Regions from separate parts of the Streptomyces sp. NPDC017520 genome, predicted to be linked through region 2. Evidence: predicted binding sites of a transcription regulator. Region 2 holds the regulator's gene; the other holds the start of a gene.
The links. The regulator HrcA, encoded in region 2, represses chaperone genes, less so after heat shock. The targets are predictions, from matches to a motif close to TTNGCACTCNGNNNNNCNGAGTGCNAA.
Positions count from the first base shown of each region.

Region 1 (7,025 bases), on a different contig from region 2:
CGTCCTGCTGCCGGCGGAGCGGAAGGCCCTCGGCGGGCCGACGGGCGCGGAGCGGGACCGGGGCGCCGGGCTGGACCGGGGCGCCGGGCGGGGCCGGGGCGCCGAGCGGGAGGGCGACGCCGCTTCCCGCTGAGTCCGTGCCGCCCCCGCATCCCGCTGAGCCCGCGCGGGTGGGGGCGGCGGGGCCGGGGCGTGTCCGATGAGTTCGGGCGGTGGACCGGGTCTACCTTCCACGACGTCCGGACCGGCCGGCCCGGACGTGTGGACAGCTCGGCGAGGAGAAGACCATGCAGAAGATCACCCCCTGTCTCTGGTACGACGGCAAGGCCGAGGAGGCGGCCGAGCACTACGTCGCGATCTTCGGCGGGGACTCCCGCATCCTGGAGGTCACCCACTACGGAGAGTCCGCCCCGGGCGAGACGGGTTCCGTGCTCACCGTCGAGTTCCGGCTCGCGGGCCAGGACTACACGGGGCTCAACGGAGGGCCGCAGTTCCCCTTCACCGAGGCGATCTCGCTCTCCGTGGACTGCGCGGACCAGGCTGAGGTGGACCGGCTCTGGGACGCGCTCTCCGAGGGCGGCGAAGAGGGCCAGTGCGGCTGGCTCAAGGACAAGTACGGGGTCTCCTGGCAGATCGTGCCGAACGAGCTGCCGCGTCTGCTGGCCGACCCCGACCCGGCGAAGGCGGACCGGACCATGAAGGCGATGCTCGGCATGGGCAAGCTGGACATCCAGGCGCTGCGGGACGCCTGAGCCGCCGGGCTCGCCCGGACCACGGGCCCGCTCCCGATAGTGTCTGGTCCATGTCACACCGCCCCTCCCTGCCCCCGCCCCCGCCCCCCGTGGAGATCCGGACCTGGCCGGACCGCGAGGCGATGCTCGCCGACCGGGCGCTGATCCTGCGCGCGCTGGTGGGCATGCACCTGGGACCGGGGCGGCTGGGTGTGCTGGTGATGTGGGCCGGGCTCGCCGCGTTCGGCTGGCTGCTCGTGGGCTCCGGACTCGTCATGTTCGAGCAGGCGTCGGCGGACTTCTTCAGCGGGATCGCCGGAATCCTGTCCCTGCTCCTCGGGGCCGGGGCGCTGATACCGGCGGTCGTCCTCGCCTCCCTCTACGTCGCCCGGGACCGGGAGATCCGCGCGCTGCTGGCGGAGTGGGGCGCGCTGGACCGGGATCCGGAGCGCGACCGGGAGTTGCGGCTGCCCGGGATGAGCCTGGTCTGGCTGCTGCTGTCGTCTCTCCTGGCGGCGGGCGGGCTGGCGCTCTGCGTGATCGGCCCGGCGAGCGCCCGGCCCGGCGACGACACGTACGGCATGGTCGCCCTGATCATGGGCCTCGGCATGGTCGCCTGGCTCACCGGACTCATCGGCGCCGTCAAGGCGTTGACGCACCGTCGCTGGGTGCTGCGCGTCCTGACGGCGCCCGCCCCCCGCCCGGCTGGACGCCCTGCCCCGCTGGACACCCCGGTCCGCCGCTGACGCCCTGCCCCGCTGGACACCCCGGTCCGCCGCTGACGCCCCACCCCGCTGGACACCCCGTCCCGCCGCTGACGCCCCGGTTCACTCCAGCGGATGCCCGATCAGCATCGTCGGAGCCCCCGCCACCCGGGTCAGGAACACCGTCGCCGCGTGAGGACCGCTCAGCTTCATCCGGCGGCGCAGCTCCTCCGGCTCGACCGCCGAGCCGCGCTTCTTGACGGTCAGTACGCCGACCTCCCGCTCCCGCAGCAGAGCCTTCAGCTTCTTCATGTTGAACGGCAGCCGGTCGGTGATCTCGTACCCGGAGACGTACGGGGAGGAGTACCGCGTGTCGCTCGTGACGTACGCGATCGTCTCGTCCACCAGCCGCCCGCCGCACCGCTCGACGATGTCGGCGACCAGATGCGCCCGGATCACCGCGCCGTCCGGCTCGTACAGATAGCGCCCGACCGGGCCCACGGGCGGGGCGGGCAGCGGGGCCGGGGCGGCCAGGGTCGCCCCGGAGGGCAGCAGCGTGGCCCGGAACGCGCCGGGCGCGAAGCCCTCCCCGTACCAGAGCACCGCCTCCTTCACATCGCCGCCGTCCGAGATCCACTCCGCCTCCGCCTCCGGGCCGATCGCCTCGTGCGGCACGCCCGGCGCGATCTTCAGCGCCGCCCTCGGGGCCTTCAGCGCGGCGGCCGCCGCCCAGGACAGCGGTGGTGAGTACGCCTCCGGATCGAAGATGCGGCCCCGTCCGCCGCGCCGGGCCGGGTCCACGAACACCGCGTCGTACGGGGCGGTGTCGATCTCCGTGACATCGGCGCACCGCACCTCGATCAGCCCCTCCAGGCCGAGCGCCTCGGCGTTGGCGCGGGCCACCTCGGCGGTCAACGGGTCGCGGTCCACGGCCAGGACGGAGATCCCGGCGCGGGCCAGGGCGAGGGCGTCGCCGCCGATGCCGCAGCACAGGTCGGCCACGCTCCGCACGCCGAGCCCGGCGAACCGGGCGGCGCGGTGGGCGGCGACGGAGGTGCGGGTGGCCTGCTCGACCCCGTTGGGCGTGAAGTACATCCGGTAGGCGTCCTCGGCCCCGAACTTGGCCACCGCCCGCTGCCGCAGCCGGGCCTGGCCCAGGGCCGCCGAGACCAGCTCCGCCGGGTGCGTGCGGCGCAGCCGGGTCGCGGCGGCCAGCTCGTCGGCGGGGTCGTGGTCGCGCAGCTCGGCCAGCAGTTGCTCGCCCTCGGGGGTGCGCAGCGCCGCGAAGGCGGCGCGGGCGGGGTCGTCGTCCGGGGCGGAGGGGGTCGTTGCGTTCACCCGGTCCATTGTGGCCGCTGCGCCGGGTGCCGTTTCCCGCGCGGCCGGCGGCCGCTGTGGGCCGGCCGGGGGACGGCGCCGGTCCGCTCGCGGTGTCGGGGCGGGAGGCGGGCCGACGGCTGGCAGGATGCGGCGCCATGCAGCTAGTACGACAAAACGAAAAAGCAGCCATGAAGTGGCACAGGCCGGGCATCGTCGTGCTGGCGGCCCTGCTGGCCGCCGCCGTCGCCTCCGGGTGCGCGGCGGAGACGGGCGGCGGTGGCGCGGGACCTCCCGGCGGACCCGCGAAGCCCGCCGCCGGCCAGCCGGGCGAGGCCGCTCCGAAGGCCGGGCCCGCCCGCGCCCTGGACACCTACGCCGAGGCGCTCAGGAAGAAGCAGGCGGCGCGGGCCGTCGCCGCGAAGAAGTGGGGACTGGCCAAGACGCCGCTCGCGGCCCCCGAGCCGCCGAAGGTGAAGCCGCGCATCACCACCCGCGAGGGGTTCGAGGTCCGGGACGACGCCGGGCTGCCACCCGTCTTCACCACCGTCCCGACCAAGGAGAAGATCGTCTTCCTGACGATGGACGACGGGGCGGAGAAGGACCCCGAGCTGCTGCGGATGATGACCGAACTGGATATCCCGTACAGCGCGTTCCTCAGCGACTACGTCATCAACGACGACTACGGCTACTTCAAGAAGATGCAGAAGCGCGGGGTGACGATCAGCAACCACACGCTCAACCACCGTTATCTGCCGGGCCTCTCCGCCGCCGAGCAGAAGCGGGAGATCTGCGGCCAGCAGGACAAGATCCTCAAGCACTACGGGAAGCGGCCCACCCTCTTCCGCCCGCCCTACGGCAACTACAACCGCGACACCCTCGTCGCCGCCAAGTCCTGCGGGATCACCGCCGTGCCCCTGTGGTCCTCCGAGGCCTTCCCCGACCACATGGAATGGCGCGAGTGGGACCGGGACCTGCACCCCGGCGACATCGTCCTCACCCACTTCCGGGGCGAGGAGGACTGGAAGGGCTCGATGCCCGACATGATCCGCCGGGTCATGAAGACCATCACCGACAAGGGATACGCGGTGGCGAAGCTGGAGGACTACGTCTGATCCGCGCTCTTCCCCGCACCCGCTCTCGGGGCGCGTCATCTCCGTACCGTCGTACGGAACGCGACGCTCCCCCCCACGCTGTCCGGAAGGAGACCCGACGGAGCCCCGATCGAGCGGCGCGAGGGTGGTGAATTGGCACTCCGCTTGACCGAGTGCTAATCACGGTCATAGTCTCAGGGCTGGCACTCCCCCCTGGAGAGTGCCAGCACCACCTTGCGCGACAGGGCAGGTCCGGCACCCGCGACGACGGGCCGGTCAGGTCGCCGCCCACTGACTGCTAAACCCCGTGAGATCTCCGAAGGGGGAGACCGGATCGTGTCGACCACCAGCTCCAAGGTTGCGATCAAGCCGCTTGAGGACCGCATTGTGGTCCAGCCGCTCGACGCCGAGCAGACCACGGCTTCCGGCCTGGTCATTCCGGACACCGCGAAGGAGAAGCCCCAGGAGGGCGTCGTCCTCGCCGTGGGCCCGGGCCGCTTCGAGAACGGCGAGCGGCTTCCGCTCGACGTCAAGACCGGCGACGTCGTCCTGTACAGCAAGTACGGCGGCACCGAGGTGAAGTACAACGGCGAGGAGTACCTCGTCCTCTCGGCCCGCGACGTTCTCGCGATCGTCGAGAAGTAATTCACCCACGTTTGCTTGTGTTCTGCGCCCCTGGCCCCCTGCGAAATAACTAGCCGGGTGGCGAGGGGCGCAGTTCATTTTGAGAGGGAACACAGCCCATGGCGAAGATTCTGAAGTTCGACGAGGACGCCCGTCGCGCCCTTGAGCGCGGCGTCAACAAGCTTGCCGACACGGTCAAGGTGACGATCGGCCCCAAGGGCCGCAACGTCGTCATCGACAAGAAGTTCGGCGCTCCGACCATCACCAACGACGGTGTCACCATCGCGCGCGAGGTCGAGCTCGACGACCCGTACGAGAACCTCGGTGCCCAGCTCGTCAAGGAGGTGGCGACCAAGACCAACGACGTAGCGGGTGACGGCACCACCACCGCGACCGTGCTGGCCCAGGCGCTCGTCCGCGAGGGCCTGCGCAACGTCGCCGCCGGCGCCTCCCCGGCCGCCCTGAAGAAGGGCATCGACGCCGCGGTCAAGGCCGTGTCCGAGGAGCTCCTCGCGACCGCCCGCCCGATCGACGACAAGTCCGACATCGCCGCCGTGGCCGCGCTCTCCGCGCAGGACACCCAGGTCGGCGAGCTCATCGCGGACGCGATGGACAAGGTCGGCAAGGACGGTGTCATCACCGTCGAGGAGTCCAACACCTTCGGACTGGACCTGGAGTTCACCGAGGGCATGGCCTTCGACAAGGGCTACCTGTCCCCGTACATGGTGTCCGACCAGGAGCGTATGGAGGCCGTCCTCGACGACCCGTACATCCTGATCCACCAGGGCAAGATCGGCTCCATCCAGGAGCTGCTCCCGCTCCTGGAGAAGGTCATCCAGGCCGGCGCCTCCAAGCCGCTCCTGATCATCGCCGAGGACGTCGAGGGCGAGGCGCTCTCCACCCTCGTCGTCAACAAGATCCGTGGCACCTTCAACGCCGTGGCGGTGAAGGCCCCGGGCTTCGGCGACCGCCGCAAGGCCATGCTCGGTGACATCGCCACCCTCACCGGTGCGACCGTCATCGCCGAGGAGGTCGGCCTCAAGCTCGACGGCGCCGGTCTCGACGTGCTGGGCACCGCCCGCCGCGTCACCGTCTCCAAGGACGACACGACCATCGTCGACGGCGGGGGCAACTCCGACGACGTCAAGGGCCGCGTCAACCAGATCAAGGCCGAGATCGAGTCCACGGACTCCGACTGGGACCGCGAGAAGCTCCAGGAGCGCCTCGCGAAGCTGGCCGGCGGCGTGTGCGTCATCCGGGTCGGCGCCGCCACCGAGGTGGAGCTCAAGGAGAAGAAGCACCGTCTCGAGGACGCCATCTCGGCGACCCGCGCCGCCGTCGAGGAGGGCATCGTCTCCGGCGGTGGCTCCGCCCTCGTCCACGCGGTGAAGGTCCTGGAGGGCAACCTCGGCAAGACCGGCGACGAGGCCACCGGTGTCGCGGTCGTCCGCCGCGCCGCCGTCGAGCCGCTGCGCTGGATCGCCGAGAACGCCGGCCTGGAGGGTTACGTCATCACCTCCAAGGTCTCCGAGCTCGACAAGGGCCAGGGCTTCAACGCCGCCACCGGCGAGTACGGCGACCTGGTCAAGGCCGGCGTCATCGACCCGGTCAAGGTCACCCGCTCCGCCCTGGAGAACGCCGCGTCCATCGCGTCGCTGCTGCTCACGACCGAGACCCTGGTCGTCGAGAAGCCGGCCGAGGAAGAGGCCGACGCCGGTCACGGCGGCCACGGCCACTCCCACTAGTACGGCCCGCACCGTTCGGCACGCCGTTCGGTACGCCCGAGGCCCGGCACCCCCCGTCGCGGGGGTGCCGGGCCTCGGTGCGTTCCTCCCCGCCCAGGGGGGAACCGCTCCCGTACAGCACACCCGTACCGCATCCGTACGCCGTACAGCAACGGGAGCGGCGCTACCGCGGACCGTACTTGCGCCCCGTCCGTGACGTGACCCCGCCGAGCAGGCCACGCGGGGCGACCTTCACCAGCCCCATCAACGCCTTGTAGCGCGGGTCGGGGATCGACACCGTCTTCCCCCGGGCCAGATCCGTCAGCGCGGACGCCACCAGCTTGTCCGCGTCGAGCCACATCCAGTTCGGGATGCTGTCCGTGCCCATCCCGGCCCGCTCGTGGAACTCCGTCCGCACGAACCCGGGGCACAGCACCATCAGCCGCACCCCCGACCCGGCCAGATCCCGCGCCGCGCCCTGGGTGAACTGCACCACCCACGCCTTGGACGCCCCGTACGTACCGCGCGGCACGAACGCCGCGACCGACGCCACGTTGACGACCCCGCCCCGGCCCCGCTCCCTCATACCGGCGACAGCCGCCGAGGTCAGCCGCAGCACCGCCTCGCAGTGCACCTTCAGCATCGTCAGCTCGTCGGCCATGGACACCTCCAGGAAGCGCCCCTTGTTGCCGAACCCGGCGTTGTTGACCAGCAGATCGACCGGGTGCGTGCGGTCCGCGAGACGCTTCTCCACCGCTTCGAGCCCGCTCTCCGTGGACAGGTCGGCGCTCAGTACCTCGGCCTCGATGCCGTGCCGGTCGTGCAGTTCGG
Region 1 covers NZ_JBIRKB010000013.1:106,715-113,739, reverse strand. The annotation lists gene ACH4KB_RS27625 (MFS transporter) at 1-133, shown strand, start outside; gene ACH4KB_RS27620 (VOC family protein) at 288-752, shown strand; gene ACH4KB_RS27615 (hypothetical protein) at 803-1,477, shown strand; gene ACH4KB_RS27610 (methyltransferase domain-containing protein) at 1,559-2,782, opposite strand; gene ACH4KB_RS27605 (polysaccharide deacetylase family protein) at 2,944-3,867, shown strand; gene groES (co-chaperone GroES) at 4,183-4,491, shown strand; gene groL (chaperonin GroEL) at 4,590-6,215, shown strand; gene ACH4KB_RS27590 (SDR family NAD(P)-dependent oxidoreductase) at 6,379-7,025, opposite strand, start outside.
Region 1: the regulator HrcA is predicted to act here: its motif matches at 4,000-4,026, upstream of groES (co-chaperone GroES).

Region 2 (7,025 bases):
GTGTTCTCGCGGGTCTCCCACGGCTTCTCGGAGAGCGTGCGCACCATGTCGAGCGCCGCCTCGTACGGGGTCGCCCCCTCGCCGTCCAGCAGCCGCACCGGCACCCGCCGCAACTCGTTGGCCCGGTGCACCTGATGCACGAGCTGCTCCACCCGCGCGTCGATCTCCGGCCCCGCCCCGGCGTCCGCCGCCTGCACCACCACGAGCGGCATCACCGGCCGGTTGACCCGGTACCGGTCGATCAGCTGCTGTATCAGGTGGAAGACGGCCGAGGCCGCCTCGTTGTCCGCACTGTCCCGCCAGACCTCGCGCGCCATCGGTCCCTGCCCTTCCCCCGTGAGCCCTTCGGCCCGTGAACCGCCTGCCCGTTCCCCCACCTCAATAACCGATGGTGCGTGTGGGACGCAGGCATTCATAGGGATCGGTACGAGATCCTCTTCGACAGTCCCGCAACAGACCGGTATCAGGCCGGAGTCAGGCCCCGGACATCAGTCCGGAAGGGTGACGAAGTCGATCAATTCCTCCACCCGGCCCAGCAGTTGGGGTTCCAGGTCCTTGTAGCTGCGGACCTTGGACAGGATGTGCTGCCAGGCCGCCCCGGTGTTCGGGGGCCACCCCAGCGCCCGGCACACGCCCGTCTTCCAGTCCTGCCCCCTCGGCACCACCGGCCACGCGTCGATCCCCACCGAGGACGGTTTCACCGCCTCCCACACGTCGATGTACGGGTGTCCCACCACCAGCACATGGTCCCCGGTCACGCGCTCGGCGATCCGGGACTCCTTGGAGCCGGGCACCAGATGGTCCACCAGCACCCCCAGCCGGGCGTCCGGCCCCGGCGCGAACTCCGCGACGATCGCCGGAAGGTCGTCCACCCCCTCCAGGTACTCCACGACCACGCCCTCGATGCGCAGGTCGTCACCCCACACCCGCTCCACCAGCTCCGCGTCGTGCCGGCCCTCCACATAGATCCGGCCGGCCCGCGCCACCCGGGCCCTGGCCCCGGGCACCGCCACCGAACCGGAGGCCGTACGGGTGGGACGCGCCGGGCCGCCGGGGCCCGGGCGCACCAGCGTGACGACCCTGCCCTCCAGCAGGAAGCCGCGCGGCTCCATCGGGAACACCCGGTGCTTGCCGAAGCGGTCCTCCAGGGTCACCGTCGGCCCCTGGGCCGTCTTCTCGCAGCGGATCACCGCCCCGCAGAAGCCGGTGGAGACCTCCTCCACGACCAGATCGGGCTCGGCGGGCACCTCGGGCACGGGGGCGGACCGCTTCCACGGCGGGGTCAGGTCCGGCTGGTAGCTGCGCATGGCACGACGATATTCGCCCGAAGCGCCGGCGGACGTCGGAGACCCGGCCATGACCGGCTGGCCACCCCGGTGACCTCTCCGTAACGTTCCGGAGAGCTCCGGTGAGGACCCTGGAGCACATAGGAACGTTCCTATGTGCTCCAGGGTCCTCACCGGGGTTCACCCCTCGTCGGGGTCCACCTCGAAGCGCTCCGCCAGCGACGCCCGCTGCGCCCGCACGAACGCCGCGTCCACCACCGCCCCGTGCCCCGGCACGTAACGAGCGCCCTCGCCGCCCAGCGCCAGCAGCCTCTCCAGCGCGGCCGGCCAGCGCGAGGTGATCGCGTCCCGGCCCGCCTGCGGCTCGCCCGACTCCTCGACCAGGTCGCCGCAGAACACCACCGGAGGCTCACCGCCCGTGCCCGGCACCAGGGCCGCGAGGTCATGGCCGCTGTGCCCGGGGCCCACGTTCGCCAGCAGCACCTGACGGCCGCCGCCCAGGTCGAGCGTCCAGTCGCCGCACACCTCGTGGTGCGGGACCACCAGCGTGTCCACCGACCGGGCCGCCTCGCCCTCCGGCACCCCGTGGCGCACCGCCGAGGCGCACAGGCTCTCCGCCCCGCCGCGCAGCAGCGCCGCCACGCCCACCGCCCCGTACACCTGGGCCCCGGCGAACGCGGCGGTGCCCAGCACATGATCGAAGTGCGGGTGGCTCAGTGCGATATGCGTCACCCTCCGCCCGAGCAGCGCCTCGGCCTGCCGCCGCAGCTCGACCCCCTCGCGCAGCGTGGCGCCGGTGTCGTACAGCAACGCGCCGGCCTCCCCGGAGACCAGCGCGGCCGTGGCGTCCCAGCCTGGGAGGCGCCGCCTGCCGATACCGTTGCCCAACCGCTCCCAGCCGAAGTCTTCCCAAGCGACGTCCATGCCACGACGCTAACGGCAACGACCTGCGCGGTCTCGTGGAGGCGTGGCCGGTCGCCCTTGCCCCCGCCCCACCCCACCCCCGTACACTGACCGCGGGGATTGCTGGCACTCGAACGCACCGAGTGCCAGTCAGACACCGAGAGACACAGCTGGAGGTGTGCGCGATGCTCAGCGAACGCAGACTCGAAGTGCTGCGCGCCATCGTCCAGGACTACGTCGGCACCGAGGAGCCCGTCGGCTCCAAGGCGCTGACCGAGCGGCACCGGCTGGGGGTCTCCCCGGCCACCGTCCGCAACGACATGGCGGTGCTGGAGGACGAGGGCTTCATCGCCCAGCCGCACACGAGCGCGGGACGCATCCCGACCGACAAGGGGTACCGCCTCTTCGTCGACAGGCTCGCGGGCGTCAAGCCGCTGTCCTCGCCCGAGCGCCGGGCCATCCAGAACTTCCTCGACGGCGCGGTCGACCTCGACGACGTGGTCGGCCGGACGGTGCGGCTGCTCGCGCAGCTGACCCGGCAGGTCGCCGTCGTGCAGTACCCCTCGCTGACCCGCTCGACGGTGCGGCACGTGGAACTGCTGGCGCTCGCCCCCGCCCGGCTGATGCTCGTCCTGATCACGGACACGGGCCGGGTCGAACAGCGTATGATCGACTGCCCTGCGCCGTTCGGCGAGGCATCGCTCGCGGATCTGCGGGCCCGGCTCAACAGCCGGGTCGTCGGACGCCGCTTCGCGGATGTCCCGCAGCTGGTGCAGGAGCTGCCGGAATCCTTCGACAGCGAGGACCGGGGGACGGTTTCCACGGTCCTTTCCACCCTCCTCGAAACCCTGGTCGAGGAGACGGAGGAGCGGCTGATGATCGGCGGCACCTCCAACCTCACCCGCTTCGGACACGACTTCCCGGTGATGATCCGGCCGGTGCTGGAAGCACTGGAGGAACAGGTCGTCCTGCTGAAGCTGCTCGGTGAGGCCACGGACTCCGGCATGACCGTACGGATCGGGCACGAGAACGCCCACGAGGGGCTCAACTCCACGTCCGTCGTCGCGGTCGGCTACGGTTCGGGCGACGAGGCAGTCGCCAAACTCGGCGTGGTCGGACCGACCCGCATGGACTACCCCGGAACGATGGGAGCGGTACGCGCAGTGGCACGTTACGTCGGACAGATCCTGGCGGAGTCGTAAGTGGCCACGGACTACTACGCCGTACTCGGCGTGCGCCGCGACGCATCTCAGGACGAGATCAAGAAGGCATTCCGTCGGCTCGCCCGCGAGCTGCACCCGGATGTCAACCCGGACCCGAAGACCCAGGAGCGGTTCAAGGAGATCAACGCCGCTTACGAGGTGCTCTCGGACCCGCAGAAGAAGCAGGTCTACGACCTCGGCGGCGACCCCCTCTCCGCCAGTGGCGGCGGCGGAGGCGGCGCGGGCGGTTTCGGAGCCGGCGGCTTCGGCAACTTCTCCGACATCATGGACGCGTTCTTCGGCAACGCCGCGCAGCGCGGGCCCCGTTCGCGGACCCGGCGGGGCCAGGACGCCATGATCCGGCTGGAGATCGACCTCAACGAGGCCGCCTTCGGCACCACCAAGGACATCCAGGTCGACACGGCCGTCGTCTGCAACACCTGTAGCGGCGAGGGCGCGGCCCCCGGCACCTCCGCCCAGACCTGTGACATGTGTCGCGGCCGCGGCGAGGTCTCGCAGGTCACCCGGTCCTTCCTGGGCCAGGTCATGACCTCGCGTCCCTGCCCGCAGTGCCAGGGGTTCGGCACGGTCGTGCCCACCCCGTGCCCGGAGTGCGCCGGCGACGGCCGCATCCGCTCGCGGCGCACGCTCACGGTCAAGATCCCGGCGGGTGTCGACAACGGCACCCGTATCCAGCTGGCAGGCGAGGGCGAGGTCGGCCCCGGCGGCGGCCCGCCCGGCGATCTGTACGTGGAGATCCACGAGCTGCCGCACGCCGTGTTCCAGCGGCGCGGCGACGATCTGCACTGCACGGTCACCGTCCCCATGACGGCCGCGGCCCTCGGCACCAAGTGTCCGCTGGAGACCCTGGACGGCCTGGAGGACATCGACATCAGGCCCGGCACCCAGTCCGGCCAGTCCGTGCCCCTGCACGGGCGTGGCATCACGCACCTGCGCGGCGGCGGCCGGGGCGACCTGATCGTGCACGTCGAGGTGATGACCCCGTCCAAGCTCGACGCGGAACAGGAGCGGCTGCTGCGGGAGCTGGCCAAGCTGCGCGGCGAGGAGCGGCCGCTCGGCCAGTTTCAGCCAGGTCAGCAAGGACTCTTCTCCCGGCTGAAGGACGCGTTCAACGGCCGCTGAACCGCTTTTCGCCTTTCACCGCACCGCCCGCCGGTCCCGAACCGGCGGGCGGTGCGGCGTACGGCGGCAGAACCGGTCACGGCGTCGCTGGCTGATTCGGCCCCGTTGCACAGGACATGGCACGATGCGGTCATGTCCTCCGAGTTGACCGATCTCTGCCGGTATCCGATCGTGCAGGCCCCGATGGCGGGCGGCGCGTCCGGACCCCAGCTCGCCGGGGCCGTCGTCGAAGCCGGCGGGCTCGGATTCCTGGCCGCCGGGTACAAAACGGCGGACGGGATGTACAACGAGATCAAACAGCTGCGCCGGCTCACCGGCGGACCGTTCGGCGTCAACCTCTTCATGCCGCAGCCCGCGCTCGCCGACCCCAGCGCCGTCGAGGTCTACCGCCACCAGCTCGCCGGTGAGGCCGCCTGGTACGAGACCCCGCTCGGCGACCCGGACAGCAGCGGCGACGACGGCTACGAGGCGAAGGTCGCGATCCTGCTGGAGGACCCCGTTCCGGTGGTCTCCTTCACCTTCGGCTGCCCCACCCGCGACACCCTGGACGCCTTCGCCAGGGCCGGGACGCACACCATCGTCACGGTCACCTCGGCCGAGGAGGCCCGGAGCGCCCAGTGGGCGGGCGCCGACACCGTCTGCGTCCAGGGCGTCGAGGCGGGCGGCCACCAGTCCACCCACCGCGACGACCCGCAGCTCGACCAGACCGGCACCGGGCTGCTCTCCCTCATCACCCAGGTCCGCGAGACCGTGCAGATCCCGATCATCGCCGCCGGCGGCCTGATGCGCGGCGCGCAGCTCGCCGCCGTCCTCGCGGCGGGCGCGGACGCCGCCCAGCTCGGCACCGCCTTCCTGGTCTGCCCCGAGTCCGGGGCGCACCCGCTGCACAAGCAGGCCCTGACCAACCCGCTGTTCGTCCGCACCGAGCTGACCCGTGCCTTCTCCGGGCGGCCCGCCCGCGGCCTGGTCAACCGCTTCGTCCGCGAACACGGCCCCTACGCCCCCGCCGCCTACCCCCAGGTCCACTACGTCACCAGCGGGCTGCGCCAGGCCGCCGCCAAGGCCGGCGACGCCCAGGGCATGGCCCTGTGGGCCGGACAGGGCCACCGGATGGCCCGGGAACTGCCCGTGGGCGAGCTCATCGAGCTGCTCGCCGCCGAACTGGAGGCCGCCCGGTCGGCCCTGAGCATGAGGAGTCCCCGGTGACCGCACCGGTCTTCGTCGTCGAACGGATGCCCACCGGGCCGGAGTTCGTCCTGGACGGCCCCGAAGGACGGCACGCCGTCTCCGTGAAGCGGCTCCAGCCCGGCGAGGACGTCGTCCTCACCGACGGGCTCGGCCACTGGGCGGAGGGCGTCGTCCACGCCGCCGAGGGCAAGGACCGGCTCACGGTCACCGGCCTCGACACCATCCACGAGGAGCCCGCGCCCGCCCCGCGCATCACCGTCGTCCAGGCGCTCCCCAAGGGCGACCGGGGCGAGCTGGCGGTCGAGACGATGACCGAGACCGGCGTCGACGCGATCGTGCCCTGGCAGGCGGCCCGCTGCATCACCCAGTGGAAGGGCGACCGGGGAGCCAAGGCCCTGACGAAGTGGCGCAGCACGGCACGGGAAGCGGGCAAGCAGTCCCGCCGGGTGCGCTTCCCCGAGGTGGCCGAGGCCATGACGACCAAGCAGGTCGCCGCCCTGCTCGCCGCCGCCGACTTCGCCGGGGTCCTCCACGAGGACCGCGACCACGACAGCACCCCCCTCGCCACCGCCGGACTCCCCGCCGCCGGCAGTCTCGTGCTCGTCGTCGGACCGGAAGGCGGCGTCTCCCCGCAGGAGCTGACCGCCTTCGCCGAGGCGGGCGCCCGCCCCTACCGGCTCGGCCGCAGCGTGCTGCGCACCTCCACCGCCGGGACGGCCGCGACCGCGCTGCTCCTGGGGCGTACGGGGCGCTGGGGCTGAAACAGGGCCCGGAGGGCCGGAGATAGCATGCTCCTGTACCGATCACCAGCGAACGAGGAGGCCCGGCGCCATGGCGGGAGAGCCGCAGTCCGACTGCCTGTTCTGCAAGATCGTCTCGGGAGACATCCCGGCGACCATCGTCCGCGAGAGCGAGACCACCGTCGCCTTCCGCGACATCAACCCGCAGGCCCCGACCCACGTCCTGGTCATCCCGAAGGCCCACTACCCGGACGCCGCCTCCCTCGCCGCCGCCGAACCGCTCATCGCCGCGGACGTCCTGCGCGAGGCCGGGGAGGTCGCCGCCGAGGAGAAGGTCGACGGCAGCGGCTACCGGATCATCCTCAACACGGGCTCCGGCGCCGGCCAGACCGTCTTCCACGCCCACGCGCACGTCATGGGAGGCCGCGGCCTCCAGTGGCCCCCCGGATAACGGAGCCCCCGACCATGTCCGTACGCGAGCTGGTGGTGCTCGGCACCGCCAGCCAGGTCCCGACCCGGCACCGCAACCACAACGGCTATCTGCTGCGCTGGGACGGCGAGGG
Region 2 covers NZ_JBIRKB010000007.1:214,339-221,363, reverse strand. The annotation lists gene ACH4KB_RS19090 (ABC transporter substrate-binding protein) at 1-317, opposite strand, end outside; gene ACH4KB_RS19085 (DUF3097 domain-containing protein) at 489-1,307, opposite strand; gene ACH4KB_RS19080 (MBL fold metallo-hydrolase) at 1,467-2,210, opposite strand; gene hrcA (heat-inducible transcriptional repressor HrcA) at 2,375-3,391, shown strand; gene dnaJ (molecular chaperone DnaJ) at 3,392-4,534, shown strand; gene ACH4KB_RS19065 (nitronate monooxygenase) at 4,667-5,740, shown strand; gene ACH4KB_RS19060 (16S rRNA (uracil(1498)-N(3))-methyltransferase) at 5,737-6,483, shown strand; gene ACH4KB_RS19055 (histidine triad nucleotide-binding protein) at 6,554-6,913, shown strand; gene ACH4KB_RS19050 (ribonuclease Z) at 6,928-7,025, shown strand, end outside.